One region of the Pseudodesulfovibrio portus genome, then DNA from elsewhere that is predicted to be linked to it. Evidence: riboswitches for the same ligand, from Rfam matches in the RefSeq annotation. Region 1 holds a riboswitch; the other holds the start of a gene.

Region 1 (14,665 bases):
CGGGGTTACGGTGCCGGTGTTCTTCTCCGTGGGAGCGACCACGTACACATACGGCCCGTTCATGCCCTGGAGCACGGCCCCGGTGGGGAGCAGGAGCGCGCCTTTCAGGGTGCGCAGGGTCAGCCCCACGCGGGCGAACTGCCCCGGCCAGAACCGGTTGTCCTCGTTGGGGTAGGAGGCCAGCAGCCGGATGGTGCCCGTGGTCGTGTCCACGGCGTTGTCCACGGCGGTCAGCTCGCCCTGCACGGTCAGGCCGTCGGTGCCCGAAGGGGTGATGTCCACCCGGAGCGGGCCGTGGGCCTGGCGCTGCATGATCTCGCCGAGGTATCGCTCCGGCAGGGTGAAGGACACGATGATGGGCCGGATCTGGTTGATGACGCACAGGGTCCGGTCGTCGTTGGCCTTGATGACGTTGCCCTCGTTGACCTGGACGATGCCCACGCGGCCGGAGATGGGCGCGGTGATGGAGGCGTAGGCGCGGTCGAGCTGCGCCTTTTCCAGGGCCGCCTCGTTCAGCCGGATGGTGTTTTCCAGGGAGGTGGCCTCGGCAAAGGTGTCGTCGTACGTGTCCTGGGAGACCACGTTCTTTTCCCTGAGCTTGGAGTATCGGCGCAGGTCTTCGCGGGCCTTGTTCAGGTGGGCGCGGTCGCGGTCGAGCTTGGCCCGGGCCTCTTTGATCGCCAGGTCGAAGGAGCGCGGGTCGATGCGGAAGAGCAGGTCGCCCTTTTTCACGTCCTGGCCGTTTTTGACCAGCTGTTTGTCGATGATGCCGCCCACACGGGATTTGATTTCCACCGAGGCCAGCGGGGTCACGTTGCCCACTGCGCTCAAGCTGACCGGCACGTCCTCACGGGTCGCGGCCACCACCGTGACCGGCACGGTGCGGGCGCGTTTGGCCTGCTTTTCCTCGCCTCCGCAACCGGCCAGCACGCTGAGCGCGAGCAGGCAGAGCAATGCGGGGGAGGCAAGTCGGTTCAAGGGCAATGTGTACCAGGCCGTGTGAGATGATGGTATGCGAGACACGCGTGCTCCCGTGATGCGGCGCGGCAACAGGATAGGGGAGGAATAGGTTGCCGGTCCGTTGAATAGTCGGTTGAAGGACCCAAGGCTTCCTGCGCTTATAAATCCAAAGCTGCGGGAAGACAATGCAATCCTTGCGGGCGAATGGGTTCGCACCGAAAAAGACGCACGGCGCTTCGTGAAATGAAAAACCCCCTGCCTTCATCGAAGAAGACAGGGGGAATTTGTTTTGTGTGGCGAAATGCCTACCAGCGGGGGCGTTCCTCGCGGGGCTTGGCGATGTTGACCTTGATGTTGCGGCCGTCGAAGTCCTTGCCGTCGAATTCGGCGATGACGGCGTCAGCGCCGGCGTCGTCCATTTCCACGAAGCCGAAGCCGCGGGGGCGGCCGGTTTCACGGTCTTCGATGAGCTTGACGGAGATGACTTCACCGTGGGCTGCAAAGGCGTTGCGGATGTCGTTTTCGGTCGTGGCCCAGGCAAGGTTGCCGACGTATAAGTTCTTGGACATGAGAGTCTCCTGTTGTTTGTTTGGTTGGGTTGTGCCGATCATGCCCCGGAATGAGGTCGTATCGGCGTTGTCTCGAAAAAGGGTCAATGGTCGATTGTGGCCGTGCTCCGCCTGTGCGCAGGTGCGCCGGTTCGGGGTCGGGCCTATTGAAAACGTGCCGGGAGTCTAGGCTGCGGCCCTTGCGGGACGGCGCTTGTTGCGCCTCCCGTTGCGGGCGTTGCCTTTACCCGTCGGGTAGGGGCGTGATTCGCTCCGGGGCTCGGGAGCATTGGCCTGGGGCTCGAAGCCGCTGGGGACCTCGGGCTTGACCGTGATCTTCATGGCCCGCTCGATGGCCCGGACCTGGCCGATGTCGGCCTGGGTGACCAGGGTGATGGCGTTGCCGGAGCGGCCTGCGCGGCCTGTCCTGCCGATGCGGTGGGTGTAGGTTTCCACCGTGTCGGGCATGTCGTAGTTGACCACGTGGGTGATGCGGTCGCAGTCGAGGCCGCGCGCCGCAATGTCCGTGGCGACCATGATGGAGAAGCGGCCCTTGCGGAAGCCGTCCAGAGCCCGCTGGCGCTGGTTCTGGCTCATGTTGCCCTGCAGGAAAGTCGTGTCCCAGCCCCGTTGGGAGAGCTTGCGGGACAGGTCCCTGGCCTTGTGCTTGGTGCGGGTGAAGATGAGCATGCTCTTGTGTTCGGCCCTGGAGAGCAGGTTTTCCAGCAGTGCGTTCTTCTGGCTGGTGTGCGTCTTGTAGAAGACGTGATTCACGCTGGCCACGGGAGAGGTGTTGGCCACCTGGACGGTCTTGGGGTTGTTCAGGATCTTGTTGGCCAGGAGCCTGATGTCCTTGGGCATGGTGGCGGAGAAGAGCAGGTTCTGCCGCTTGGCCGGGAGCTGGGCGATGACCCGCTTGATGTCCGGCATGAAGCCCATGTCGAGCATCCTGTCCGCTTCGTCGAGGACCAGGGTGTCGATGGTGCCGAGGTTGACCACGCCCATCCTGGAGGTGAGCGCAACCAGCCGTCCGGGGCAGGCCACGATGACCTGGGAGGTCTTGCAGGCCCGGATCTGCTGGCCCATGGCCACACCGCCGATGACGGCGCAGCTGCGGATGCCGGTTCTCCGGCCGAGGGAGTTGAAGTCTTCGGTGATCTGGAGCGCCAGTTCCCTGGTCGGCGCCAGGATCAGGACGCGCGGGGTGCGCTGCCGGGAGGTGCAGGAGATGATCTTCTGCAGCAGGGGCAGGGCAAAGGCAGCGGTCTTGCCGGTGCCGGTCTGGGCCAGCCCCATGACGTCGTGTCCTTCGAGGACGAGGGGGATGGCCTGCTCCTGGATGGGAGTGGGCACGGCATAGCCGCAGGATTTGATGCCCGCTTCGATGCGGGAGTCAAAGGAAAAGGTCTGAAAAGTCATTAAAGAGCCTTGGGTGAAAAGGAAGGAATATCGACGGCGCGCGACAGCGGTCGAACCCGGAATGTCCGGGGGAGTTTTATTCATGCTCTGGTACGGGGGAGTAAATCTTTTTCTGACGAGGAACGTTAGTTGCCCAATGGGGGCAAAGAAGTAATCGTGCGTCCAGTCACGCTGAGTGGACCCCTTGTCACAGCTTTTTTCAGAGAAGTAAAGGTTTATTTTGGGCAGGGCGAATATTGTCCCCGCTCCGGTCGGACCGGAGCGGGCGGGCAATGCGCGCTAGTCGTTATAGAGGTGGCAGCGCACATAGTGGGGCGAATTCTTGGTGCCGAGGTTCCGTTCCCTGGGCGGTTCGGTTTTGCAGCGGTCCATGGCCTGGGGGCAGCGCGGGCAGAATCGGCAGCCTTCCGGGGGACGCGAGGGGTCGGGGATGTCGCCGCCGAGCCGTGTGCGCCGGGCGCGCTTGCCCATGTCCGCCACGGGGATGGCCGAGAGCAGGGCGCGGGTGTACGGGTGCAGGGGGCGGTCGTAGAGCCCGTCGGTGTGCGCGGTCTCCACGATCTGCCCGAGGTACATGACGGCCACCCGGTCGCTGATGTGCTTGACCACGGCCAGGTCGTGGGAAATGAACATGTAGGTGAGGGCCATCCTTTCCCGCAGTTCCACCAGAAGATTGAGGATCTGGGACTGGATGGACACGTCCAGGGCCGAGACCGGCTCGTCCAGGACCACCAGCTCCGGGCGCAGGGCGATGGCCCTGGCAATGCCGATTCGCTGGCGCTGGCCGCCGGAAAATTCATGGGGATAGCGGTCGGCCATCTCCGGCTTCAACCCCACGGTCTCGAGCAGCTCCTGCATGCGCGCCCTGCGTTCGGCGTGGGTGCCCACGTTGTGGATGACCATGGGCTCGATCAGGGTCTGGGCCACGGTGCGGCGCGGGTTGAGCGAGGCGAACGGGTCCTGGAACACGAGCTGCATCTGCCGCCGGTCCGCCTGCAACTCCCTGCTGCTCAGGGAGGTCAGGTCGTGGCCGTTCACGTGCACGGTGCCGCCGGTGGGCTCCAGCAGGTGGATGCACAGCCGGGCCAGGGTGGACTTGCCGCAGCCGGACTCGCCGACCACGCTCAGGGTCTCGCCCCGGTTGAGCGTCAGGTTCACGCCGTCCACGGCGTGCACGACCCGGTCCGTGCCCTTGAGCGGGAAATGCTTGACCAGGTTGGTGGTCACCAGGAGTTCTTCTTTGGTATTCATCGCGGTAGGTATTTCCAGCAGGCAACGCAGTGGGATTGCCCGTTTGATTCATGGATGGCGGTCATGGCCGGGGCCTCCTCGATGCAGCGGGGCGTGCATTCCCCGCATCGGGCGGCAAAGTAGCACCCCTTGCCGCGCTGGTGCGGGCTGGGCACGGTGCCGGGAATGGTCGGCAGCCACTTGCGCACCTCGTCCAGGCGCGGGATCGAGATCATCAGCCCTTTGGTGTACGGGTGCGAGGGATGCTCGAACAACCGGTCGATGGGGCCGTGCTCAACGATTCGGCCCGCGTACATGACATAGACGTAGGAGCAGGTCTCGGCCACCACGCCGAGGTCGTGTGTGATCATGAGCACGGACATGTTCAGGTCCGCCTGCAGCTCGGCCAGCAGTTCCAGGATCTGCGCCTGGATGGTTACGTCGAGGGCGGTGGTCGGCTCGTCGGCGATGAGCAGGCCGGGACGGCAGGCCAGGGCCATGGCGATCATCACCCGCTGGCGCAACCCGCCGGACAACTGGTGCGGCGTCTGCCTGAGGCGTTTTTCCCCGCCGCCGATGCCCACCATGTCGAGCAGCTTCAAACACTCCTCGCGGGCCCGATCCTTGGAGTGGCCCAGGTGGATGCGCAACGGTTCGGCCAACTGCCAGCCGATGGTGAACGTGGGGTTCAGGCTGGTCATGGGCTCCTGGAAGATCATGCCGATGTCCCTGCCCCGGATGGAGCGCAGCTCCTTGTTCGAGGCCTGGAGCAGGTCCTTGCCCCGGAACCGGATGGCCCCGTTGTCGACGAAGCTGGGCGGCGACGGGAGCAGTCCCATGAGGGTCATGACGCTGACCGACTTGCCGCAGCCGGATTCGCCGACCAGCCCCACGGTCTCCCCGGAGGGGACGTGGTAGCTGATCTTGTCCAGCACGCGGATGTCGCCGTCGTCGGTATGGAAGCCGACGGTCAGGTCGTCCACCTCGAGAATGTTGGTGTCTGCCGGAGCAGTCCCGAGGGACTGCTCCGGCAGGGTCGTATTAGAGTTCAAAGACGATCCTCGGGAAGTAGCAGGACACGATCCAGTTGGGCATGTCCACGATTTCACTGATGCGAAGGTCTGCGCACACGCTGCACAGCATGTAGGCGTCAACGGGGGCGAGACCCTTTTCCGCAGCCAGCTTGTCGACCATGTCGCCGACGCAGTTCCTGGCGCACTCCATGAGGTCTTCGCCCATGGCCATGGTCACGTCGTACCCGGCCTTGTCGAAGTGGCTGGAAACCGGGCCCGTGGTGGTGAACTGCGGGAAGTTCAGGTTTGCGCCCTTCACCAGGTCCAGTTTCAGGGTCATGGCCATGGGGGCCTCGATGGCCGTGCCGCAGATTTCGCCGTCGCCCTGGGCGGCGTGCCCGTCTCCGCAGGAGAAGAGCGCGCCCGGGACACCGACCGGGATCAGGATTTCCGTGCCCACGTTCATGTCGCGGGTGTCCATGTTGCCGCCGAACTTGCGCGGGTTGACCACCGAGTGGCAGCCCGCCTCGGGCAGGGCGTTGCCCATGATGCCGGGGAACGGCTTGAGCGGCACCTTGGCTCCGCCCTTGAACTCGGCGGGCGCGGTGCAGGCGGGGTCGAACTCCCAGATGTGCAGCGCGGGCTGGTCGAAGCGGTCGGCCAGGAGGCCGAAGCCGGGGATGTTTGCGGTCCATCCCCAACCTTCGAGCTTCAGGTCCATGACGGTTACTTTCAATGCGTCTCCGGGCTCGGCGCCCTCGACAAAGACGGGACCGAATGTCGGGTTGACCTTGTCGAAATCGAACTTGGAGACGTCTTCCAAGGTGGAATTGCGGTTCAGCTGGCCGCCGCCGGCGTCCAGGGTGTCGAATTCCACCACGCTTCCGGGGGCAACGGCCATCACGGGGGTGATGGCGTTGTCCCAACCGAAGTGGAGGTGTTTCTTTTCGATGCTATTGGACTGCATTGGAGTAGATGTAGCTGTAGTTGAACGGGATATGCACGGGATCGATGAAGGCCTTCTTGTCGCCGCTCACGTTCTTGGAGTGCATGTTGAAACGGGTTTCGTTGAACACGGGGACCCACGGGGCGTCGTCCATGATCTTGATGAACGTTTCCATCCACAGTTTCTCGCGGTCGGCCTGCTTGGCCGGGTCGGACATGGCGTCGGCCTTGTTGGCCATGGCCTCGACCTCGTCGTTGCAGTACCAGGACCAGTTCCAGCCGCCCTTGACCGCGCCGCCGCAGCCTAGGATCGGGCCGTAGAAGTTGGACGGATCCGGGAAGTCGGCGATCCAGGCCATGCCGCCGGACCAGATCATGGGAGCCTGGTCGGGCTCGCCGCCCGCGGCGATGACCGTGCCCTGCGACTGGGACTTGATGTTGACCTTGATGCCGATCTCGGCCAGGTCGCGCTGGATGGACTGGGCGATGCGGGGGTTCGGGTCGACGTTCATGCAGTACAGCTCGGTCTCGAAACCATCGGCCAGACCGGCTTCGGCCAGCAGGGCCTTGGCCTTGGCCACGTCGAAGGCGTAGCCTTTGTAGGCCTTGTCGTAGCCCGGCATGGTCGGGGGCAGGGGCTGGTTGGCCGGGATGGCGCGGTTGTTGATCATCTTGACGATGCGGTCCTTGTTCACGGCCATGTTCACGGCCTGGCGCACGCGCACGTCGTCAAAGGGCTTCATCTTGACGTTCATGGTGATGTAGCCGGTCTGGAGGTCGGAACCGGAGACCACCTGTTTGCTCCACTCGGGGTCCTGCATGATCTTGACGAAACGCGCCGCAGGGATGGAGTCGCCCAGGATGTCCACTTCGCCGCGCTGCAGTTTGAGCAGGGCGACCGAGGGCTCCAGGCCGATCTGGATGGTGATCTTGTCGAGGTACGGCAGACCGGCCACGAAGTAGTCGGGGTTGCGCACCATGGTCAGGTACTGGCCGAGTTTCCATTCGGCGAGCTTGAACGCGCCTGCGCCCACGGGGTGGTGGCCGAAGTCGTCGCCCCATTTCTCCACGGCTTCCTTGGGGACCACGGAGGAGAAGTTGAGCGCCAGCACGTGCAGCACGGTGGCGTCGGGGCTGGTCAGCTCGACCTTGACGGTGTAGTCGTCGGGCGCGGTGACGCCTGCCAGTTCGGCGGTCTTGCCCGCCACCAGGTCGTCGTAGCCCTTGATGGAGTGGTAGAAGCCCTGGGCCGGGGACTGGGTCTTGGGCTCGACAACGCGGGTCAGGGAGTAGACCACGTCACCGGCTTTGACCTCGCGGCCGTTGTGGAACTTCACGCCTTTTTTCAGCGTGAACACGTAGGTCAGGCCGTCGGGGGACACGGTGAAGTCCTCGGCCATGTCCGTGACCAGCTTGGCGGTGCCTGCCTCATAGGTCATGAGACGGGCGTTGAGGGACTTGATGATGGACCAGTTCTGCCAGTCATAGCCGATGGCCGGGTCCAGGGTGACCACGTCTTCCTTGTAGGAAACCACCGCTTCGCCGCCCGCCTTGATGGCCATGGCGGGCACGGCCATCATCAGGACGGCCAGGGCGGCCAGGAATAATACTCTCTTTTTCATTTCCGGAACCTCTCTTTGTTTTTGCGCGAGACGCGCGACCCAATCGTCAATTCTGTCGCAGCCTGGGGTCCACGAGGGGCATCACCAGGTCGGCGAGGAAATTGCCTAGAACAATGAATATCGCCGCCACGAGCGTCACGCCCATGATGACGGGGATGTCGATGGTCTGGATGGCCTGCCAGGCGAGTTGCCCGATGCCGGGCCAGCCGTAGACCGATTCCACCACGATGGCGCCGGCCATGAAGAAGCCGATGTCCAGGCCGATCATGGCGATGACCGGCAGGACCGCGTTGCGCATGCCGTGGACCATGACCACGCGCCACGGGGACACGCCCTTGGCCCGGGCCGTGCGGATGTAGTCCTGCAGGAGGACGTCGATCATGGAGGAGCGCATCATGCGCGAGTACCAGCCGCCGCCGGTGATCCCCAGGGTGACCGCCGGGAGGACCAGGTGGGCCAGGGTGCCGTAGCCGCCCAGGGGCAGCCATTCCAGCCTGTAGGCGAACAGGTAGAGCATGATCAGCCCGACCACGAATTGCGGGGCCGAGACGCCCATGAACGACATCATCATGAAGAAGTTGTCCGACTTCCTGCCTCTTCTGACCGCACCGATGATGCCCGCCGGGATGCCGATGAGCAGTTCGAAGAAGATCGCCCCGGCCATGAGCAGCAGGGTGGCGGGCATGCGGCTGAGGACCAGGGTGGTCACCTCGGTCTTCTGCTTGAAGCTGCGCCCCATGTCGCCCTGGATCAGGTTGACCACGTAGCGGCCGTACTGGACGGGCAGGGGCTGGTCCAGGCCGAGCTGGTGGCGGATGTTTTCCACGGTCTCCTGGCTGGCGCTTCGGCCCGCGAGCATGCGTACCGGGTCCGCCGGGATGAGGTAGGTCAGCATGAAGGTGATGACCGTCACGCCCAGCAGGATGCCCAGGGACTGGCTGAATCGTTTGAGGAAGGTGACCAGCATCAGCTTTTCCCCCTTTGGGTGGGATCAAGGGCGTCCCGCAGGGCGTCGCCGAGGATGTTGAAGGCCAGGGCCACGCTCAGGATGGCGATGCCGGGGAAAAAGACCAACCACGGCGCGTCGATGAAATAGGATTGGCACTCGAAGATGATGCCGCCCCAGGACGGGGTGGGCGGGCGCACGCCGATGCCGAGGAAGGACAGGGTCGCCTCCAGCAGCACGGTGGTGGAGATGCCCAGCGTTGCCCAGATGAGCATGGTCGGCACCAGGTGCGGCAGGATGTGCACGAACAGGATGCGGGGCCAGCGCGCACCCAGTGAGCGGACCGCCTCGATGAATTCGCTTTTCCTGAGCGAGGCCGTCTGGGAGTAGACGACCCGCGCCACCCAGACCCAGTTGACCATGGCGATGACCAGGGCCACGATCCACAGGCTCGGGGTGAAGATGGCGGCCAGGGCGATGGCCAGCAGCAGGGCGGGGAAGGCCATCATCAGGTCCGTGAACCGGTTGATGAGTGTCGCCACCGGCCCGCCCGCGTACCCTGCGGCGATGCCGAGGAAGGAGCCGATGCCCACGGCGATGCCGTTGGCCACCAGCCCGATCAGCAGCGAGGTCCGCGCGCCGAACACCAGCCTGGAGAACAGGTCACGGCCCAGGAGGTCGGTTCCCAGCCAGTAGGTGTGGTTGGGCGGCAGGGGCATGCCCTCCATCGTCAGCCCGTCGAAGAACTGCTCCGCAGGGTCGAATGGGGCGATCCAGGGGGCGAAGACCGTGACTATCAGGATCAGGACGACCGCGACGAGCGCGGTTCCCACAACCAGATTGCCGAATGCTTTTTTGAAACGTGGGTTCATTGTCCTACAACGGGGCTACAGTTTTGTGTGCAAGGCGCACGAGCCCAATAGAGCAATTCGGAGACCACTTGAGGCCTCCGGGTGGGAAAGACGGTGATATTTTGTCGGGATAATCGAAGGACGGCGGTATAAACGTCTGATTTAATGCGGCATCGGGAAACGATGCCAAAATCAAATTAATGGCGGAGGAGGGGTGGTCCATGCCGGGGGGTGCTCACGAACCATTCACCGGCATTACGTTTTCATCAATTCTGTACACAGGGGTTTAACGTAAATGTGAATATGACGACAATGGCGACCGGCCTATTCCATTGAAAATATTATATATGATGTGATATCGCCAGGTGCGTACCCTTGCCCGGCCCGGTTTCCGTCCCAGGGCGGCGCAGGGCCGGGAAAAAGGGCTGATGCGGATCAACACCGCATCAGCCCCGGGTCGCGTCATGAGCCGCCGTCGGATGGCGGTCGGGCGTGGGTCACTGTCTGTCTTCGCCATCCGCGATGTCGCGTATGGCCTTGAGGGCCTTGCCCCTGGCCTGGGCCAGTTTCTTCCATTTTCGTTTCTCTTTCTTCAACGATTCGATGGTGTGCAGCAGGTTCTGAACGGTGCTGGCGGGGTAGCCGTGCGTCCCACGGCATCCCGTTCGCAGTTCCTCGTCGTTGTGCTGCCTGATGGAAGTGATCTGGTTGGCGTCAAGGATCATGGCTGTTCCCGGCTAGGCCGTCTTGCAGAAGGTCTCCTGCGTGTATTCGACGCGCTCCCTGTATTCTTCCTGCTTGCCCTTGTTCCAGCGGCCCACGGGGCGGTAGTAGCCCACGACCCTGGTGTAGACCTCGGTTTCCTTGTCGCAGGTCGGGCAGTTGAAGTGCTCCCCGTACAGGTAGCCGTGGTCCTCGCAGATGGAGAACGTGGGCGTGACCGATATATAGGGGATCTTGGTCCTGCTCATGGCCTTGAGCAGGAAGTTCTTCACGCTCTCCTCGCTCGGTGCGGCTTCCCCGAGGAACGTATGGAATACGGTGCCGCCGTTGTAGAGCGTCTGCAGGTCGTTCTGGTGCTCCAGGGCAAAGAACGCGTCGGAGCTGGCGCCCACGGGCAGCAGGGTGGAGTTGGTGTAGTAGGGGGTGTCGCCGCCGGAGGTGTAGATGTCGGCGTACAGGTCCTTGTCGATTTTCGCCAGCCGGTAGCAGGTGCCCTCGCCCGGAGTGGCCTCCAGGTTGTAGAGGTTGCCGGTCTCCTCCTGGAACCGGACGACCATGCGGCGCAGCTGGTTGAGCACGCGCTGCATGAGCCGGGAGCCGGACGGCGTGTCCACGCCCTTGCCCAGCAGGTTCATGCACGCCTCATGGCCGCCGATGAGCCCGATGGTCGAGAAGTGGCCCTTGAAGCCGTTCTTGAGGTAGCGGCGGGAAAACGGGAACATGCCCGCAGCAAGGTTCTTCTCAACCACCTTCCGCTTGAATTCCAGCGACTCGCCGGCAAGCTGGGCGTACTCGGACACCAGGTCGAAGAAGTCTTCCTCGTTGTGGGCCAGGTAGGCGAGCTTGGGCAGGTTGAGGGTGACCACGCCGATGGAGCCGGTCAGGTCGCCCGCGCCGAACAGCCCGCCGGTCTTCTTGCGGATTTCCCGCAGGTCCATCTGCAGTCGGCAGCACATGGAGCGGACGTCCTCGGGGTTGAGGTCGGAGTTGATGAAGTTCTGGAAGTAGGGCGCACCGTACTTGGCCGTCATCTTGAGCAGCAGTTTTCCCTCTTCGGATTCCCAGGGGAAATCCTCGGTCACGTTGTACGTGGGGATGGGGAAGGAGAAGATGCGCCCGTCCGCGTCGCCTTCGAGCATGACTTCGAGGAAGGCCCGGTTGATCATGGCCATTTCCTCGGCGTACTCGCCGTAGGTGGAGTCCTGCAGCTCGCCGCCGATGATGACGGCTTCCTTGGCGATGTGGGACGGGGGCACGAAGTCGAAGGTGAAGTTGGTGAACGGGCTCTGGCCGCCCCAGCGGGACGTGGCGTTCAGGTTGTGGAGCAGCTTCTGGATCTGCTGTTTCACTTCCCTGTAGCCCAGCCCGTCGCGGCGGATGAAGGGTGCCAGGTAGGTGTCCACGTTGTTGAAGGCCTGGGCCCCGGCCCATTCGTTCTGGAGGGTGCCGAGGAAGTTGACCATCTGGCCGCAGGCCGCGTCAAAGTGCTTGGCCGGGGTCGAGGAGCAGCGGTCGCGCAGGTTGAAGCCTTCCAGCAGCAGGTCGCGCAGGGACCATCCCGAGCAGTATCCGGCCAGGCCGAAGGACAGGTCGTGGATGTGGAAGTACCCGTGGGTGTGGGCCATGCGCACTTCCTCGGGGTATTTCTCCAGCATGTAGCGGGCCTGCACGGCCCCGGCCATGTGCAGGATCAGCCCCTGGTAGGAGTGGACCATGTTGGAGTTCTCGTTGACCCGCCAGTCCACGTTTTCCAGGTAGCCTTCCGTGACGCCCGCGATGTCCAGGAAGGCGTCGTTCTGGGAGCGCAGTTCCCGGCGTTTTTCGCGGTATACGATGTAGCGCTCGGCCACCTTGTAGAGCCGGGCCTCCATCAGCACCTGCTGGACCATGTCCTGGACCAGCTCCTGCTCGGGGACGTCCACGCCGTCGAGTTTTTTCTCCACTTTCCCGGCCAGCCTGTCGGCGAGCAGGGGGTCCTTGATGCCGCTGCTCTTGAGGGCCTTGAAGATGGCGTTGCCGATCCGTTTGGTGGACCAGGTTTCAATGCATCCGTCGCGTTTTTGAATCTGAATGGGCATAACCGAATCTCGTTGCAAACAGTTGAACGCGGATATCCGCGAGCGTCGGGGCGGCTCGGGAAGGGACTGTTTGCGGGCTGCCGATGACGGTTCCCGGGGCGGAACCCCCGGAACTCCGGCAACAGTTTTATGATAAATACGTTCGTGTCCGGGTGCGGGCTCCGCGGTCCGCAATCGGAGAGAAACGCTTCAGGTAGGTCTTCTGGCTTTCCCCGTCTGATCCGCCTTCCCGCCTTGCGGCAGTGGCTTGTCGGCTCAGACCTTCATGGGGGATACAGCGGCGGGACCGCTCCGGATTCGCACCGGATTCCCTGTTACGGCCTTGCGGCCACCTGAAGGACATCGTGATGCGGTAAAGCTATCGCAAGCCTGAATGGAGCGCAAGCACGGTCTTGCAAAGAATGGCCGAAGGGCGCGAGGGCGCGTCAGGGGTTTCGGAATCGCGCCCGGGCACGGGCGGGCAGGTCGCCTAGGGGCAGGCGCACGGCCTGCTTCAGGACGCCGATGCCGGGGGCGAACAGGGCGTGGACGGCCACGGCGGCGGCCAGGGACACCGCCAGGATATCCCATCCCAGGGGCTCTTCCATGGTCGTTTCAAAAATGGCGATGACCGTAAAGTGGATGAGGTAGAAGGGGTAGCTGACCTTGCCGACGACCCGGTCCCAGGAAAAATCCCTGAATCGCCGGAAGACGAAGGGCAGGGAGAAAAGGGTGGCAAGGGGCAGCGCAAAGGGCGCCGCCTCCGGCGGGGCCTCGCCGACCATGGCGATGATTGTGACGAGGGCCGCGAAGATCAGGGAGTCGGACAGGGCCGGGGTCTCGGGCAGGGTCTTGTAGAACCTGTAGGCGAGGATTCCGCTGCCGAAGAGCCAGAACTCGATGGGGAAGAACCGCTTCAGGAACACGACGTCCAGGAAGCCGCCGGCCACGACCAGCACCTTGGCGCACAGGCTCAGGCCCACGAGCCAGGCCAGCGTCCGGGTCCTCATGACGACCAGCAGGGGAGCCAGGGCGTAGAAGACGGTCTCCAGGGACAGGGACCACGCCTGGATGAGCGGGGCGCTGTGCCACAGCCCGGTCCGCCCGGCCTCGGTCAGGAAGTGGAGCCCGTTCTCGGGCGTTATGGCGAAGCTGAAGAGCAGCTCCTGGCCCACGGGCAGGATGGCGGTGGAGACCATGGACAGGAAGCCCGCCGGGTGGGCCAGGATGCTCTTCACATTGTCCAGGGTGGCCATGGGGTGGATGTCCAGGGTGACCAGCAGGGCCACGCTGACGGACATGGCAAAGGCGAAGATCGGGTACAGGGACAGGAACCGTCCCATGTAGAACGACCGTGCCGAGGAGTACGTCCCGTCCAGTATCAGGGCCATGTAGAAGCCCGAGATGGCGAAAAAGGCCAGGACCGCCTCGTGCCCGTCGACCACGGGCAGGTCCGTGAGCGGAAAATGCGAATTGAAAACCGCAATGGCGAGCAGGAGGCGGACGATTCCCATGGCTATCCCTTTCCCCGTGTCTTGGTTTTGCCCGGCTGGGCGTTCTTTTCGATGAAGTCGATGATCTTGCCGGCCAGGTCCTTGCCGGTGACCCCCTCGATGCCCTCCAGGCCGGGGGAGGAGTTGACCTCCATGACCACGGGCCCGTGGTGGGTGCGGAGCAGGTCCACGCCGCAGACGTTGAGCCCCATGATCTTGGCGGCCCGCACGGCGGTGGAGCGTTCCTCGGGGGTGATCTTGATGGTCGAGGCCGAACCGCCGCGATGGAGGTTGGACCTGAATTCCCCGGCCAGGGCCTTGCGCTGCATGGAGGCCACCACCTTGCCGCCTATGACCAGGCAGCGGATGTCGCGGCCCTTGGCCTCCGCGATGTATTCCTGGACCAGGATGTCGGCCTTGACGCCCTGGAACCCCTCGATGACGCTCTTGGCGGCCTGGTCGTTCTCGGCCAGGACCACGCCGATGCCCTGGGTCCCTTCCAGGAGCTTGACCACCAGGGGCGCGCCGCCGACCATCTTGATCAGGTCGTCGGTGAACTTGGTGGAGTTGGCGAACCCGGTCACGGGCAGTCCGATGCCCCTGCGCGACAGCAGCTGCATGGAGCGCAGCTTGTCCCGTGAGCGGGTGATGGCCACGGACTCGTTGAGGCTGTATACGCCCATCATCTCGAACTGGCGGACGACGGCGGTGCCGTAAAAGGTGATGGATGAGCCGATGCGCGGGACGATGGCGTCGATGTCGGAGAGGTCTTCCCCCTTGTAGTGGATTGTAGGGTTGTGTGAAGCTATATTCATGTAGCAGCGCAGCGGGTTGATGACGCGCACGTCGTGACCGGCC
Region 2 (14,665 bases), 240 kb from region 1:
CGCCCAGCCCGACCATGATGCCCGACTTGGTCGGGATGTCCGGAGCCAGTTCCTTGGCCCGTTTCAGGAAATGCAGCGACTGCTCGTAGTCTGCCTGGGGGCGGACCGCCTCGTACAGGTGGGGCACGGTCTCCAGGTTGTGGTTGAGCACGTTGGGGCGGGCACCGAGCACCGTCTTGAGCGCGGCTTCATCGCCCCGGAAATCCGGGGTGAGCACCTCGATGGTGCAGCCGGGCATGGCGGCGCGCACGGCGTTGATGGTGGCCGCGAAGTGTCCGGACCCGCCATCGGGGAGGTCGTCGCGGGTGACCGAGGTGATGACCACGTGCCTGAGTTCCAGCCGCCTCGCGGCTTCGGCCACGCGGGCCGGTTCGGTGGGGTCGAGGGGTTCCAGGTCCCCGGAGGCGATGTTGCAGAAGGCGCAGTTGCGCGTGCAGATGTTGCCCATGATCAGGAACGTGGCCACGTTCTTGGAAAAGCATTCCCATTTGTTGGGACACTTGGCGGACTGGCAGACCGTGTTCAGGTTGAGGTCGCCTATCAGCCCGGAGGTGTTGGAGAAATTTCGCCCCTCGGGCAGCTTGATCCTAAGCCAGGGCGGAATCCGCAAAGGCTTTTCTGAATTCTTCTTCAAAGACATTCTTGACGTCCTTCATGTCGATGTCGCGCCCGGTCTCCCCCTCGATGGAGGTGGGGACCGCGCCCTGGATGCCGCACAGGGTGATGGCGTTGAACAGGCTCAGGTCGCGGCCCACGTTCAGGGCCAGCCCGTGGTAGGTGACCCAGCGCTTAACGCCGATGCCCATTGAGCATATTTTCCGTGTTTCGTCCACCCACACTCCGGGATGACCGGGCCTGCGGATGGTTGCCACGCCGAAGCGGGCGCAGGTTCGGATGACCGCCTCTTCCATGTCGTGGAAGAATCGGCGCATGCCGCCGGGCCGTTTCTCCACCCGCCAGATGGGGTAGGCCACCAGCTGGCCGGGGAAGTGGCAGGTGATGTTGCCGCCGCGCGTGGTCTGGGCCAGCTCGATGCCGTGCTCGGCCAGGAGCTTGGGGTCCATGTGCAGGTTCTCGGCCCCGCCCTGGCGGCCCAGGGTGATGACCTTGGGGTGTTCCAGCAGGAACACGGTGTTCTCCCGTTCACCGGCGGTGACCGCCGCGAGCGTTTCCAGTTGCAGGGCCTCGGCTTCCTTGTAGCCGATCAGCCCGAGGTCGATGATCTTCATTTCGTGTCGGGTTTCTGTTTGTAGGGCAGGATGAGGGCCTTGGACTTGAGGTCGGTCTTGGGCCTTTCCGGCCAGTTGGGCGCAAAGGACTGGCCCGGCTGGAGCGGGCGTGTGCCGGGTGCGTAGTCGATGAGCGTCAGCCCCCGGTCGGAGCAGGCGTACTGGCCCCTGTTGCCGTGCAGCTTGAAGGGTTCGGAGATGGCCCGGACAGCGCCCCAGTTGGTTCCGCCCTTGCGGGAGAGATAGAGGAAATTCAGGGTCACGTTGTCCTTTTCAAGACGGGCGTCCTTGGACATGGCCTCCAGCCAGGCGGGCACGTCCTTGACGGAGAAGTTGAAGTGGCACCAGGACGTGCCCTGGCCCAGGGCGGGCATGGGGCAATCCCCGTCGTGGGGGCAGGGGGCGATGGGGCTGAACCCGTTTGCCAGCAGCGAGGAGCGCAGCTCGGCGATGATGCGTCCGGTGAGCCGCACGCCGGTCTCGATGACCAGGACGCGGCCCGTGTCCGACACCGAGGCGGCGAAGTGCTTGGCGATCCCTTCGGCCTGGGGGCGGGCGGTGCGGCCTGACCAGTCCAGCTCGTTGAAGGTGTTGGCCGCGATGAGCAGGTCGGGCTTGGTGCGCAGATGGTCCAGGAAGCCCGCCTTGACCGTCTTGATGCGCCAGGGGGAATCCTCCCCGGCCATGGCCTGGAAAAGCTTGAGCCCGACCTGCATGGATTTGGGGGCCAGGTCGAGGCAGGTGAAGTTGAGCTTGCGGCCGCGCAGGTGGGGCCGGGCCATCCACAGGGCGATGACTGCCGTGAGCGGGCCGGTGCCGATGTCCGCCACCTGGCCGTTCTCGGGGATGTCCAGCTCCAGTCCGGTGAAGAGCCGGGACATGCGGTACAGGTTCCAGGGCAGGAAATAGTGGAGGTAGGGCGACAGGTACTTGTCGTCGGTCATGTACTCCTTGCGCCGCTTGGACCGGTCAACGGTCAGGCCGCGCGACATGTCCCGGATGTCGTACTTGAGGTGCTCCCGGTGTTTGCTTTTGAGCGGCCAGGTCCTTTTCAGCAGTTTGCCGAACCGTTCGAGCTCCGCCGCGTTTTCTTCGGTGATGGGTGGGAACAAATTGTCAATCGACATGGGTAAACCTCATACGGCGCACGTATTCGCTGCCGAAGGAATCGTCCCCGGCCAGCTCCAGCCGGGTCAGGGTGGCGGGGATGGACTCGGCGAAATGCCGGGCTTCGGGGTCGGTGAGCAGCAGCTCGGTCCCTTTGAGGGAGGTGTTGCCCGCCTTGACCGCCTTGGCCGAACAACCGGCGGGCAGGAAGCCGAGGGTCTCCAGGTCGTCGAGGCCCACGTGCTCGCCCAGGGCTCCGGCGATATGGATGGCCGCCAGACCGGCCGGGTCGAGGCCCGCTTCCTTGAGCAGGGCGGACATGGCCAGGTTGAAGGCGGCCTTCACCTTGAGGATTTCCTCCACGTCCGAGGCGGGCAGGAAGAGGTCGTCCGTGATGGTGAAGGCGGGCTCGCCGTTGATGGTCGTCACCCGCTGGGCCAGCTTGGCTGCCAGGGGCGTGGTCCCCTGCCCGAACTGGCCGGACTCGGTGAGCACGCCCTGTCTGAGCAGGATGGCCACCAGCGACAGATAGCCTGTGCCGGTCATGCCGGGCTCGCCCTGCAGTCCGTCGAAATAGGTTGCTTCCAGTCCCTTGGGCGTCAGGGTGAAGCCGGTGATGGCCCCCGGTCCGGCGGTTCGCCCGAAGGAGAGGCCCACGCCTTCCAGGGCCGGGCCCATGGGCACGCTGGCGCAGAACCGCTTGTCCGGGGCAACGGACAGGATGAATTCGCCGTTGGTGCCGAGGTCGGCCAGCAGCAGGGGGTAGCGGGGAGCGGCGTCGTATTCGACGGCGGTCAGTCCGGCGGACAGGTCCGCGCCCACGAACGGGGCGAGCAGCGGCGGGATGTAGGCCGGGGGCAGTCCCGCGCCCAGCATTTTCTCGTCGCCACCGGTGTAGGAAAGTGTGTAGGGGGCGGTGGCCAGGTCGTCCGGCTTCCTGCCCAGCAGGATGTAGGTCATGGCCGGGTTGCCGGACACGGCCAGGCCGATGCACTGCCCGCCGAGGTTGCGGGCCGCCAGCCGCGCCAGGTCGGTGATCCGGTCGGTGATCAGGGCGCGGAGCACGAACCGTCCCTCCGCCGTGGCCGCTGCGGCCAGTCGGGACATGACCTCGGAGCCCAACCCGGTCTGGGGATTGAGCTCGCTGCCCGTGGCCACGGGCTCGTCGTTGACCAGCGCGGTCCAGTGGATGGAGGTGGTGCCGAGGTCCACGGCCAGCTTGAAGTCGCCCGAACCCTGCTTGAGGGTGCGCACGGCCCGCCGGGAGCGGCGCGGTTCGGGCAGTTCGATTTCGCACGGTTGCGACGGGTGCAGGCAGGAGAGCCGCCAGCCGTCGTCCACGGCCTGTGCGCCCAGCTTGCGCAGCTCGTCGGAGTTGGCCTCGGGCGCGTCGGAGAGGTAGCGCACGCGGCACAGGCCGCATTTGCCCAGCCCCGAGCAGAGCGGCACCCCGTGCCACAGACGGGAGAGAAAGATGGTCCGGGCCAGGGAGTCGCCCGCATGGGGTTCCAGGGCGAACCGGCCGCCGTCGTGGGTGTGAATGAGTATGCTCAAGGTGTTCTCCGTCGATGTCGCAGACTAGCCCATGGGTGTCGGGGTTGGCAATACGGTCCGCTTTTCCTGTGCGTCACGCAGCCCGTGCCCGGCGTGCGGATTCGTCCCCCATTTCCCCCGCCGACCAACGGCGAAGCGGCACCCCCTCCCTCAACCGTCACCCGCGCGAATGCGCCTATAAAAAGTTTAGGAAAAGAGGGGATAGGGGTCAGGGGCCTCCCCCCGTCAACACCGGGTCAGCCGCTTGAGGGCGTCGTCCAGGTGTTCGAGCCAGATGTTCACCAGCCGGTCGTATTCACCGGCCCCTTTGAGCACGGGTTCGCATCGGATTCCGGCCTGTTCAAGCCGGGTCTTCCAGCTGGTCTCGCCGTCGCCGATCATGTCCCGGGCCACGTGCCAGCCCGCGCCGAACAGGAAGGGGATGAGGTATGCCTTCTTCACCCCGTCGGCCTTGAACCGCTCGATGAAGACGTCGATGGACGCTTCCTTCTGGTGTTCCATGACGCCCATGTGCACGGTCCGGTCGCGCTCCTGGAAGAAGCGGTGCAGGGCTTCGTAGTATACGGAGTTGTCATGGCGCGTGCCGTGGCCCATGAAGAGCACGGCGTCGTTCTCTCCCTTGCCCTCCTCGGCGATGGACAGGATGGCCTCGGCCACCCGCGTGAGGTGTTTCTCGTCCGCCACCAGGGGAAAGCCGATCTCCACGCGGTTGAACCCGCCTTCCTTGAGCATCATCTCGCTGGCCAGGCCGAGCAGTTCGTGGAACTCGTTGCCCGGGATCAGGTGCAGGGACTGGATGGCCACGTGGGTGACGCCGTCATCGAGCAGCGCGTCCAGGGCCTCGGCCACGGATTCCACTTCTTCGCCCGCCTTTTTCATATGCCCGCGGATGATGCTGGACGTATAGGCCAGCCGGACGGGCAGGTCGGGATGGGCTTGGCGCACCCGCTCGACGATGTGGTCGAGGGACGCTGCGGCGTTCTTGTGGCGGGAGCCGAATGCGGCCAGGACGATGGCTGTCTTCATTTGTCCTCGTTCTTCTTGACCAGGGCCAGGGAAAAGTAGTGCGGCCTTTCCGGCGCGTCCTTGATGTCGGTCAGGATGGACTCGCCTTCCATGCCCAGCCGGGACACCAGGACCGTCTTGTCGGCGAGCCGCAGCCTGGTCAGGGTGTCGCGGATTTCCTCGAAGTTCTTGTAGGCCTTCAGGATAACGGCATTGTCGGCCACGTCAAGCTGTGCTTCCAACCTGTCCGGGTCGGACACGCCCGAGGTGATGAGCAGGGACTCCTTGGACTCGGCCAGGACCAGCCCGATGCTGGCGGCGGCGGCGTGGAAGGAGGTGATGCCCGGTATGGCCCGCAGCCGGGTGTCCGGGGCGAGCTTGAGCAGGGTGCGCTGCAGGTAGCCGTATGTGGAGTATGTCAGCGGGTCGCCCAGGGTCAGGAAGGCGGCGTCCTCGCCGCGGTCGAGCACCTCGGCCACGATGGCCGCATTGGCCTGCCAGGCCTTTTCGAGCTCTTCGGGGTCCTTGGTCATGGGAAAACCGAGCTGGATGACCTGTGCGCCCTCCTTCAGATGCGGCCGGGCGATTCCGTAGGCGGTGGAATAGTCGTTCTTGGTGGAGGCGGCGGCAAAGACCACGTCCACCTCGCCGAGGGCGCGGATGGCCTTGAGGGTGATCAGTTCCGGGTCGCCGGGGCCGACCCCGATGCCGTAAAGCGTGCCTTTCTTCGTCATGGTATTTCCTTGCCTCTCCTGCGGGGAGCAGACTGTGTCCTGTTTCGGTTGCGGCGTCAATCGCAGGCTACCAGTGCAGCAGCCGGTATACGGTGTCGATGCCCGTCAAAAGCCGCATGGTCGGTCTGGATACCAGGTGCTCGTCCACCAGGAAGACGGTGTTGTTCAGCACGGCCTTGATGCGCGAGGCAGCCGGGCCGTTGCGGATCTTGTCCACCGAGACCTGGTTCATGGCTCCGTACTGGGCCAGGTAGAAATCGATGTCCTTGCCCCTGTCGAGCAGGCGTTCCAGGCCGTAGGCGGCAATATTGGTGTCGCGTTTCGGCCTGGCGTCGGGCGCCGCGTTCCGCCCGCCCGCGTAGTGCAGGACGAACAGGGGCATGGAGCCGGGCGAAAAGGTGGCGTGTTTGGAGTGGATGGATTCGAAAAATACCCTGGGCCGTTCCTGCTCCGGCAGGTGCGCGAGCCGTTCCTCGAAGAAGGAGAGCTTGTCCTTGAAGGTACGGACCATCCCCTCGGCATCCGTTTCCCTGCCGGTCAGCAGCCCGAGGGCGCGCCAGTACCCGTACATCTCGTCCACGGTGTTGGGTTGCAGGGAGACCACGGTGATCCCGTGTCGTTCCAGGGCCTGCCACAGGCCGGGATACCCCCTGTCGAGCATGGGGCGGATGAGTACCAGGTCCGGCTCGGCGGCCAGGAACCGCTCCACGCCGTCGCGGGCGCTGAAGGCGGTCTTTTCCATGGCGTGCGCGGGATAGTCCTCCTGGCGGGACACGCCGACGATTTCCTCGTCGAGGCCGAGCTCGAAGAGGTTTTCGCTGTGCGCCGCGTACAGGGAAATGATGCGGGTGAACGGCTTGTCGAAAGTGACGGTTCTCCCGGAGTCGTCGGTCATGGTCAGGGCCGAGGCGGTGGCAGGCAGGAGGAGTATGAGAAGAAGGGCGGAGAGAATTCGGTTCACGATGCTTCCTGTGAATAGATGATGGCCGGTCCGGCTTCGGTGTCCAGCACGGTTGTCCGGACGCGGAAGATGGCTTCGATGTTGGCCGGGGTGAGCGTCTCTTCAGCGGTTCCCTGGGCGTGCGCCGTCCCGTCGGCAAGGATGATCACCCGGTCGCAGAACCTGAGCGCCAGGTTGAGGTCGTGTAGGACCGTGATCACGTTCCTGCCCTGCTCCCGCGCCAGCCGTCGGAGCTCGGTCATGGTCGCCAGCCCGTGCCGGATGTCCATTGACGAGGTGGGCTCGTCCAGGAGCAGGACCGGGGTGTCCTGAGCCAGCCCCCGCGCCACCACGGCGCGTTGCCGTTCGCCCCCGGACAGGTCGGCCAGCACCCGGTCGCGCAGATGGCCGAGGTCCATGACCGTCAGGGCCCGTTCCGTCATCTCCAGGTCCGTCGGCAAGGGGCGGGCGAACCGTGGGATGTGCGGGTGGCGGCCCATGAGTACGGTCTCGAACACGGTGAAGGGAAAGTTGGCGACAGGGACCTGTTCCACCAGGGCCAACCGGCGGGCCAGTCGGGAAGCGGGATACTCCCCGACGGGAACGGAGTCAAGGGCGGCCTGGCCGCTGTTTGGGGCGAGGTGGCCGGAGAGAAGCCCGAGCAGGGTGGACTTGCCGCATCCGTTCGGGCCGACGATGCCGTGGAGCAGGCCCGGCTCAAAGGCCAGGTCCAGGCCGCGCAGGACCGGCGATTCCCCGTACCCGAAGCGCAGGGACGTGGTGTTGATGTGGCCGCTATCCATGGAGTTTCCTGCGGCTGCGGGTGAAGATGTGGCAGAACACCGGGCCGCCGATGAGGGCGGTGAGCACGCCGATGGGCACCTCCTGGGGCAGGACGGCGCGGGTGCAGGTGTCCGCCGCCAGCAGGAGGATTCCCCCGCCCAGGCCGGAGGCGGGCAGCAGCCACCGGTTGTCCGGCCCGACCACCATGCGCATCAGGTGGGGGATGATCAACCCCACGAATCCGATGACCCCGGAAACGGACACGCAGACCGCGCTGACCAGCGACGCCGTGACCAGCAGGAAGAGACGGATCTTTCCCGTGTCCACGCCCAGGCTGCGGGCAGAGCGTGCGCCCAGGCTCATGACGTTCAGGTCGCGGGCGAAGTAGAGGCAGGCCAGGAATCCGGGCAGCACGGCGCAACCGGCCAGTACGGCGTCGGTCCAGGTGCGGGCCGCGAAACTGCCCATGAGCCAGAAGACGATGACCGATACCCGTTCGTCGGCCATGTACTTGATGAAGCTCAGCCCTGCCGAAAGGATGGCTGAGATGATGACGCCCGCCAGGATGAGATTGGCCGGATTGAGCTCGCCGTCGCGCCCGGACATGGCGATGACCGCCACCAGGGTGGCCGTGGCCCCGAGAAAGGCCATGATCGGCAGGGTGGCCGGACCGGCGAAGGCCAGGCCCAGCAGCAGGGACAGGGCCGCGCCGAAGGCCGCCCCGGACGACACGCCCAGGGTGAACGGGTCGGCCAGGGGGTTGAGGAGCAACCCCTGGAAGACGGCGCCGGACACGGCCAGGCCGAAGCCCACCAGCAGGGCGCACAGGATGCGCGGCAGCCGGACGTCGATGACCACGCTCGCCTTGAGCGGGTCCACGGTTTCCGCCGCTCCCCGCAGCCACTCCGACAGGGCGGCGACCACTTCGCCGGGCGAGACTTCGATGAAGCCCATTCCGGCGGCCAGCACCACCATTCCTGCCAGGGAGCAGGCCAGGGCGGCGACGGCGGTGGTGCGGGAAACGGCGGTCATGGTTTTCCTTACGGCAAGAGGTGGGTTTGGGCCAGGGCGTCGTCGAGGTGGCGCACGTAGATGTCCGCCCAGGCGTCCACCATGCCCAGCCCGCGCAGGTCGGTCTTGACCGTGAAGCCTTCCTTGGCGAGCAGCACTTTCCAGGCGTCGTCCTCGTCTCCGGCCATGTCGTTGGAGGCGTGGTCGCCGGCCACGATCATGAACGGCTTGAGCAGCACGTTCTTCTTGCCGCTTTGTTTGAGCAGGGCCAGCATGTCGTCGAAGGCGGGGTAGCCTTCCACGCAGGCGACATACACGGGGTAGTCGTGCCTGTTTTGCATTTCACGTTGGAATTCCGCGTAGATGCCCGTTGAGTAGAAGTCGTTGCCATGGCCCATGTAGACCAGGGCGGCGTCCATCTTCCCGGCCTCGTCAACGTCCGCCTTGAGGGCCTGGGCCGCAGCAGCGATGTCCTCGGTGTAGGGGTGGGCGTCGCCGGGCATGCCCAGCGCCGGGCGGCCCAGCCGCATGGCGGTGAAGGGCAGGGATTTGGCCTTGACCGTGCGGATGGAGCGCAGGCCGATCAGGGTGTTCTTCAGGTCCGCGAACTCCTCGCCGGAGAAGACGTGCAGGGACTGGACGGTGACGTCCTTGTATCCGGCGTCGGACAGGTCGGCCAGGGTGGCCAGCGGGCTCTTCACGAACAGCACGTCTTCGGGCACGCCGGGGTTGGCCTTCTGCCAGGCCGCGTCGTCGCGGCGTTCCTTCCAGATGTTCCGGATGATGCCGGAGGTGAAGGCGAGCCTGACCAACGTGCCGGGGTGGGCCTTTTCGATCCGGGTCCGGATGTTCAGGATGGACTTGAGCGCCTCGGGATAGGAAGTGCCGAAGGCGGCCAGGACGATGGCCTGTTTGGCCGGGCCCTGGTCGTGATGGCCGGCAAAGGCGGGGACGGCCAGGGTGAGAACGAGAACGCAGACGATGAGCGATTCTACGATACGATGCATGATTTCCTCCGTTTCGGAGGGCGTGTTCTGGGAATGAAAACCCCCTTTTCCGTCGGATTCCGGAAAAGGGGAGCCGTTTTTTCCCTTCAGTGCCGCAAGCGGTAAGCCCTCGTACCACCGGGGCAGGACCATGGTCGTCAAGCCGCTTTGGAACGACCGGATGCGCGGCTGCGGATTCGAGAATCCGGCAGGCTGGCCCGGTGGCGGCTTGTCAGGCAGGTCTTCCGGCTGGCCCCTCGCGCCTTCGCCTTCCCAGGCGTATGCCCAGTGGCGTGTTGAAAGCGGTCGGCAGGGCGTCACGGCGGCGGGTCCGCTCCCGATTCACACGGGATTCCCTATTGAGCTGTCGAGCACCTGAAGTCGCGAAATTATGTCCGGTCGGGCCGTTATGTCAAGCTCGTTTGCGCCTGTGCGGCGATCCGTTCCTGGAAGTGGCGGATCATTTCCTCGGTGTCTATGACCAGGGCGTCGGATTCGCCCATCATGCCGTAGCCGAGGATGGGGATGTCGAAGATTTCCTCCACGGGAACGGTGAAGCCCGTGATGACTACCTGCTGCTGCCTGAGGACCTCGTCCACCAGGATGGCGCCCTTGTAGTCGCCCACGCGCACGACGATGGCCTGGGCCATCTCGATGTCGTCCACCTGCGGGGTCAGGTCCAGGAGGTCGGCAAGCCTGAGCAGGGTGTGGATCTCGCCGCGCACGTCCACGGTCTCGCGTCCGTCCGGCAGCCCGACCACGTCGTTGAGGCGCGGCATGTATATTTCCACCACGTCCCGGCTGGGCACGATGAACGTCTCGCCGCCCACCTTGGCGATGAGGGCTTCCACGATGCCTTCGTTGGCCGAGCGGTCCAGGGGGATTTCGATGGTGAAGGCCGCGCCCTTGCCCAGCTCGCTCTCGATGCGCACGTCGCCGTCCAGGGTGACCTTGATGGCGTTGACCACGGCGTCCATGCCCACGCCGCGACCGGACACGTCGGTGATCTTCTCCGCCGTGGAAAAGCCGCTCTGGAGCACGAACTGGAGGATTTCCCCGGTTTCGTATTCACCGTCCGCCTCGGCCAGTCCCTTTTCGATGGCCTTGTTGAGAATCCTGTCGGGGTCCAGCCCGCGGCCGTCGTCCCTGACCTGGATGTATGCGTTGTCGCCCTTCCGCCAGGCGGACAGGGTGACGATGCCGGTGTCGGTCTTGCCTGCGGCCTTGCGCCCGTCGGGGTCTTCCAGGCCGTGGTCCACGGCGTTGCGCAGCAGGTGGACCAGGGGCTCGTTGAGGCTTTCCACGATGGTCTTGTCCAGGGCCAGGTCGTCGCCATTGACCTGGAAGTCGATCTTCTTGCCGATCTTCTGGCTCAGGCTCTTGACCAGCCGGTGCATGGGCATGAAAATCTGCTTGAGCGGCACCAGGCGGATGGAGTTGACCTCCATCTGGAGCTTGCTGATGACGTTGTCCAGTTCACGCAGGGAGGAAGCCACCTGGGACATGTTGGTGGAGCCGCCCTGGGCGATGACCGCATAGGTGACCATGAGCTTGCCCACCAGTTCGATGACCCGGTCCAGGGAGTCCGTGGGCACGCGGATGGAGGAGATGGCCGAGGCCGCAGTCTTGGCCTCGGGCTTGGCCTTTTCCGGCTTTTTGGCTTCTTCGGCCTGGTCCTGCTCGCCTTGCTCTTCGATTTCGACTTCAACGGCGGGCGGCTCCTCAAAGGCCTTGGCCGCACTCTCTTCGGTCTCCTCGACAAAGCCGGAGGAGGACTTTTCGATCTTGGCCAGGGCGTCGGCGCTATCTTCCAGAAGGCCGCCCAGGGCGAAGAAGAATTTCTTGTGGGCCTCGCAGATGCCGAGCATGGAGGTGATGATTTCCCGGCTCGGCGGCGTGATGCCGTCCTTGAGCATGTCCAGGATGGCGATGACGCTTGCCGAGGAGAGTTTCATGCATGACAAGCCGAGTGCATCCACGGCCTCGCCGGCGCCCTGGCCGGTGGCTTCCACGTCGAGAATTTGCGTCTCGATGTCTTCGATGCACTGTATGATGCTGTCCTGCATGATATCCCCTTATTGCGTAGTGAAATAGGTTTCTTCGTCGGCGTAAACGGAAATGGTCTGGTCGAAACCCCAGGCGTAGAGGGTCATCCTGGCTTCGGCAGACATGTTGCAGGCGGCGATCTTGAAGGTGGTGCCCATGGAGGACACGGCCGCCCAGGCCCCGGAGCCGAAGGTCAGGACCTGGCCCAGGTCCAGGAGGATGGAGTCCCCGGGCTCCACGGAGAGGATGGCCGAGATGATGGGCTTGAAATGGCCGTCCAGGTGGACGCGGGGGTCCTTGACGCGGATGATGGTCACCTCGTCCCGCGTCTCCACGTCCACGCCCGCGCCGGTGATTTCGGAAATTTCCTGGCCGGACTCCGATGCCGCGCGGATGAGTTCCAGGACCTCGTTCTGCTCTTCCTCGTCCGGGTTCCCTTCGCGCAACTGCTCAAGGACCTGGAAGATCATGTTCACCCCGCGCGAGAGCAGGGTGACGTTTTCCGACGTCGAATCCACATCGCCGGACTGGACCTTCTTCAGGAAGTCCTCGATCTTGTGGGTGAAATGGGATGCCTCTTCGAATCCCGCCATGAAGCCGGTCACACCCTTGATGGTGTGCAGGGGGCGGGCCAGGATTTCGATGCCGTCGGCGAGTTTGTCGCCTTCCAGCATTTCCAGCCCGTCCATGACCTGGGGGTAGTATTTGTCGTTGACCTCGGAGAAGAACTCCTCGACCATTGGATCTTCGCTCATGACGGTCCTTTCCTATTTGTTCAGAAGTCCGAGCTTTTCCAGTTCCTCGTAAAGCTTGTCCTTGGCAACCGGCTTGACGATGTAGGCGGAGGCCTCGCCGTCGTAGAACGTCTTAATGACGGTCTGCGGATCGTCCAGGGCCGTGGTCATGATCACCTTGACTCTCGGGCGATAGTTGTTTTCGTTTTCGATCTTTCGGATCTTCTGCAATGCCTCGATCCCGTCCACCTCGGGCATCATGATGTCCATCAGAATCAGGTCGTACGGATTACCGTCCGTGTGGCTCAGCTTGAACGCCTCAACGGCCTCCCGCCCGTTGACGACGATATCGACATCGAACAGGGTCATGAGGAAGGACCGCAAAACTTTGCGGCTGAGGAATTCGTCTTCGACAATCAATGCGCGCATGCTTCACTCCGTCGGTATCTAGGGAAATAGTACCAATTTCTCTTCTTTTCCTATGGTAAAGGAAAAAAAGTCAATACGATGATTGAAGATTATCATGCCTTGCGATAGCACGTTTTTTTCATTTTTGCATGTCCTTGGTGTTGCCGACGGGCTTGCCAATTGCCGGGAGAATCGTTACCAAGCCGGCTATGTCACGCGAGATCACGGAAAAACGGAAAGAGCGCATCGATCGGGTTCTTGCCAGGCGGCAGAAGGACCTCACTCTAGTCATGGACAACATATGGGACCCGCACAACGTCTCTGCTGTGCTCAGGAGCTGCGACGCCTTCGGCGTGGCCGGGGTCCATCTCTATTATACGACGTCCCAGTGGCCCGACCTCGGCAAGAAAAGTTCCGCCTCGGCAAAAAAGTGGATTCACCGCACCCTGCACGTGGACGCCGGGGCCATGGTCGATTCCCTGCGGGCCCGGGACATGCAGCTGTTGCGGACCGGATTTTCCGAGACCGCCCGACCGGTCATGGATTTCGACTTCACCAAGCCCACAGCGATCATATTAAGCAACGAGCATCGGGGCACTTCCCCGGAATTGGCCGAGCTTGTTGAAGATGAAATATACATTCCCATGCAGGGCATGGTACAGAGTTTCAATGTGTCGGTGGCTGCGGCCATCATTCTCTATCAGGCATTCACTCAACGGGACCGGGCGGGGATGTATGATTCGCCCACATTTTCCGACGAGGAATTGGAACAGCTCAAACGCGAATGGTATTCAAGATAAAAAAGGGGTGGCCATGCATAATGTTCTCAAGGTCATGAATGCGGGCGGCGTTGCCGTCTATCCGACGGAGACGCTGTACGCAGTCGGCTGCGACGCCATGAATCGCGAAGCATGCGAGCGGGTGACCCGCATCAAGGGGCGGCCCGACGACATGCCGCTGCCGCTGATCATCGGCAGCATTGACATGCTGGGGCTGGTCACGGACAACAAGTCCTCCTCCCTGCTGGAACTGGCCAAGGCGTTCTGGCCCGGCCCCCTGTCCATCCTGGTCAAGGCCATTCCCGAATTGCCCGACCTCCTCTGTGACGAGGAAGGGTATACCTCTGTCCGATACAGCGGCCATCCCTTTGCCGCCGAACTCTCCCGCCGGTTGAAGCGGCCCATCGTGGCCACCAGCGCCAATATCTCCGGCCAGGAGCCCGTGGCGCTGCCCGAGGACCTCGATCCCGAACTGCTGGCGCTGGTCGACGAATCCTACCTCGATCCGCCGTGGCCCAGGGGCGACAAGCCGTCCACCGTGGTCCGCATGCTCGGCGCAAGCCGTTTGGAGATTCTCCGCGACGGTGCCGTGTCCGTGAAAAAGCTCTGCGACAAGGGCTTTTCCGTTTCCCTGCAATCGTCATAGTCTCCCCACCGCAGCCGGTTTTTCTGCGCGTTCTCCATAAGGGGGGCGCGCAGCGTCGTTTCGGCCAATCGCGACGGACCGACCGTATAAAATCTTGAACTCCGATACACCCAAAATGGACCTTTGCCCGCAAAGGGTAAAAAATATTGTACCGTTTTCAGGGGGTGCTGTTGCGGAAGACGATTCTGGCACAAATACAAATATTTGAATTTATTTGACTAAAAAATAATTGCACCTGTTTGTCAGTCTTTGGCACGTCGGTTGCTAAATACAAAGCATTCTTCTTCCTTTATTTTGCACACGAGAATCACAAGGCTTCACTGGATGGTCCGATGAAGCCTTTCTCGTATGGTTTGCATTACGACAAATATTCCAATTTATACAGACATTTATGTATTCAGCACGCAACGACTCCGCCGATCGGGCCGGGAGCGGCGCAGTGCGAGGGCCGTCCCGTGCGGCCCGGGGAGGCGGGTACAAATTTCGTGACCGGCGCAGCTGTCGTTTGACTTCGGGGCCGGGTTCGGGGAGAGTCCGGTATATGAAATTCATGACCGGGAGAGACGCATGATAGTCCGGCAGCCGTGCCCTCATTGCGGCAGGGAGGTGGGTGTGTACCGCAACCCGACCCCCACGGTGGACGTGGTCATTGCCATGCCTTCGGGGCAGGGCGAGGGAGTGGTGCTCATCAAACGGGCCAACC

The links. A riboswitch is a leader RNA that binds a small molecule or an ion and turns the genes downstream of it on or off. The one in region 1 is predicted to bind cobalamin.
Region 2: linked by a shared signal. The riboswitch ahead of OO730_RS14260 (sirohydrochlorin cobaltochelatase) and the one ahead of OO730_RS13120 (ribonucleoside triphosphate reductase) in region 1 are both predicted to bind cobalamin.

The regions. Positions count from the first base shown of each region.
Region 1 covers NZ_AP026708.1:2,742,315-2,756,979, forward strand. The annotation lists gene OO730_RS13070 (efflux RND transporter periplasmic adaptor subunit) at 1-978, opposite strand, end outside; gene OO730_RS13075 (RNA recognition motif domain-containing protein) at 1,266-1,529, opposite strand; gene OO730_RS13080 (DEAD/DEAH box helicase) at 1,695-2,927, opposite strand; gene OO730_RS13085 (ABC transporter ATP-binding protein) at 3,207-4,178, opposite strand; gene OO730_RS13090 (ABC transporter ATP-binding protein) at 4,175-5,209, opposite strand; gene OO730_RS13095 (acetamidase/formamidase family protein) at 5,199-6,137, opposite strand; gene OO730_RS13100 (ABC transporter substrate-binding protein) at 6,124-7,737, opposite strand; gene OO730_RS13105 (ABC transporter permease) at 7,784-8,704, opposite strand; gene OO730_RS13110 (ABC transporter permease) at 8,704-9,555, opposite strand; gene OO730_RS13115 (hypothetical protein) at 10,032-10,259, opposite strand; gene OO730_RS13120 (ribonucleoside triphosphate reductase) at 10,272-12,335, opposite strand; cobalamin riboswitch at 12,511-12,686, opposite strand; gene OO730_RS13125 (acyltransferase family protein) at 12,761-13,828, opposite strand; gene rimK (30S ribosomal protein S6--L-glutamate ligase) at 13,831-14,665, opposite strand, start outside.
Region 2 covers NZ_AP026708.1:2,981,081-2,995,745, forward strand. The annotation lists gene lipA (lipoyl synthase) at 1-640, opposite strand, end outside; gene lipB (lipoyl(octanoyl) transferase LipB) at 588-1,229, opposite strand; gene OO730_RS14225 (small ribosomal subunit Rsm22 family protein) at 1,226-2,356, opposite strand; gene OO730_RS14230 (ASKHA domain-containing protein) at 2,346-3,890, opposite strand; gene OO730_RS14235 (sirohydrochlorin cobaltochelatase) at 4,116-4,916, opposite strand; gene cobI (precorrin-2 C(20)-methyltransferase) at 4,913-5,629, opposite strand; gene OO730_RS14245 (ABC transporter substrate-binding protein) at 5,697-6,590, opposite strand; gene OO730_RS14250 (ABC transporter ATP-binding protein) at 6,587-7,372, opposite strand; gene OO730_RS14255 (FecCD family ABC transporter permease) at 7,365-8,384, opposite strand; gene OO730_RS14260 (sirohydrochlorin cobaltochelatase) at 8,393-9,370, opposite strand; cobalamin riboswitch at 9,568-9,743, opposite strand; gene OO730_RS14265 (chemotaxis protein CheA) at 9,757-11,415, opposite strand; gene OO730_RS14270 (Hpt domain-containing protein) at 11,425-12,150, opposite strand; gene OO730_RS14275 (response regulator) at 12,163-12,558, opposite strand; gene OO730_RS14280 (TrmH family RNA methyltransferase) at 12,747-13,337, shown strand; gene OO730_RS14285 (L-threonylcarbamoyladenylate synthase) at 13,351-13,962, shown strand; gene OO730_RS14290 (NUDIX hydrolase) at 14,530-14,665, shown strand, end outside.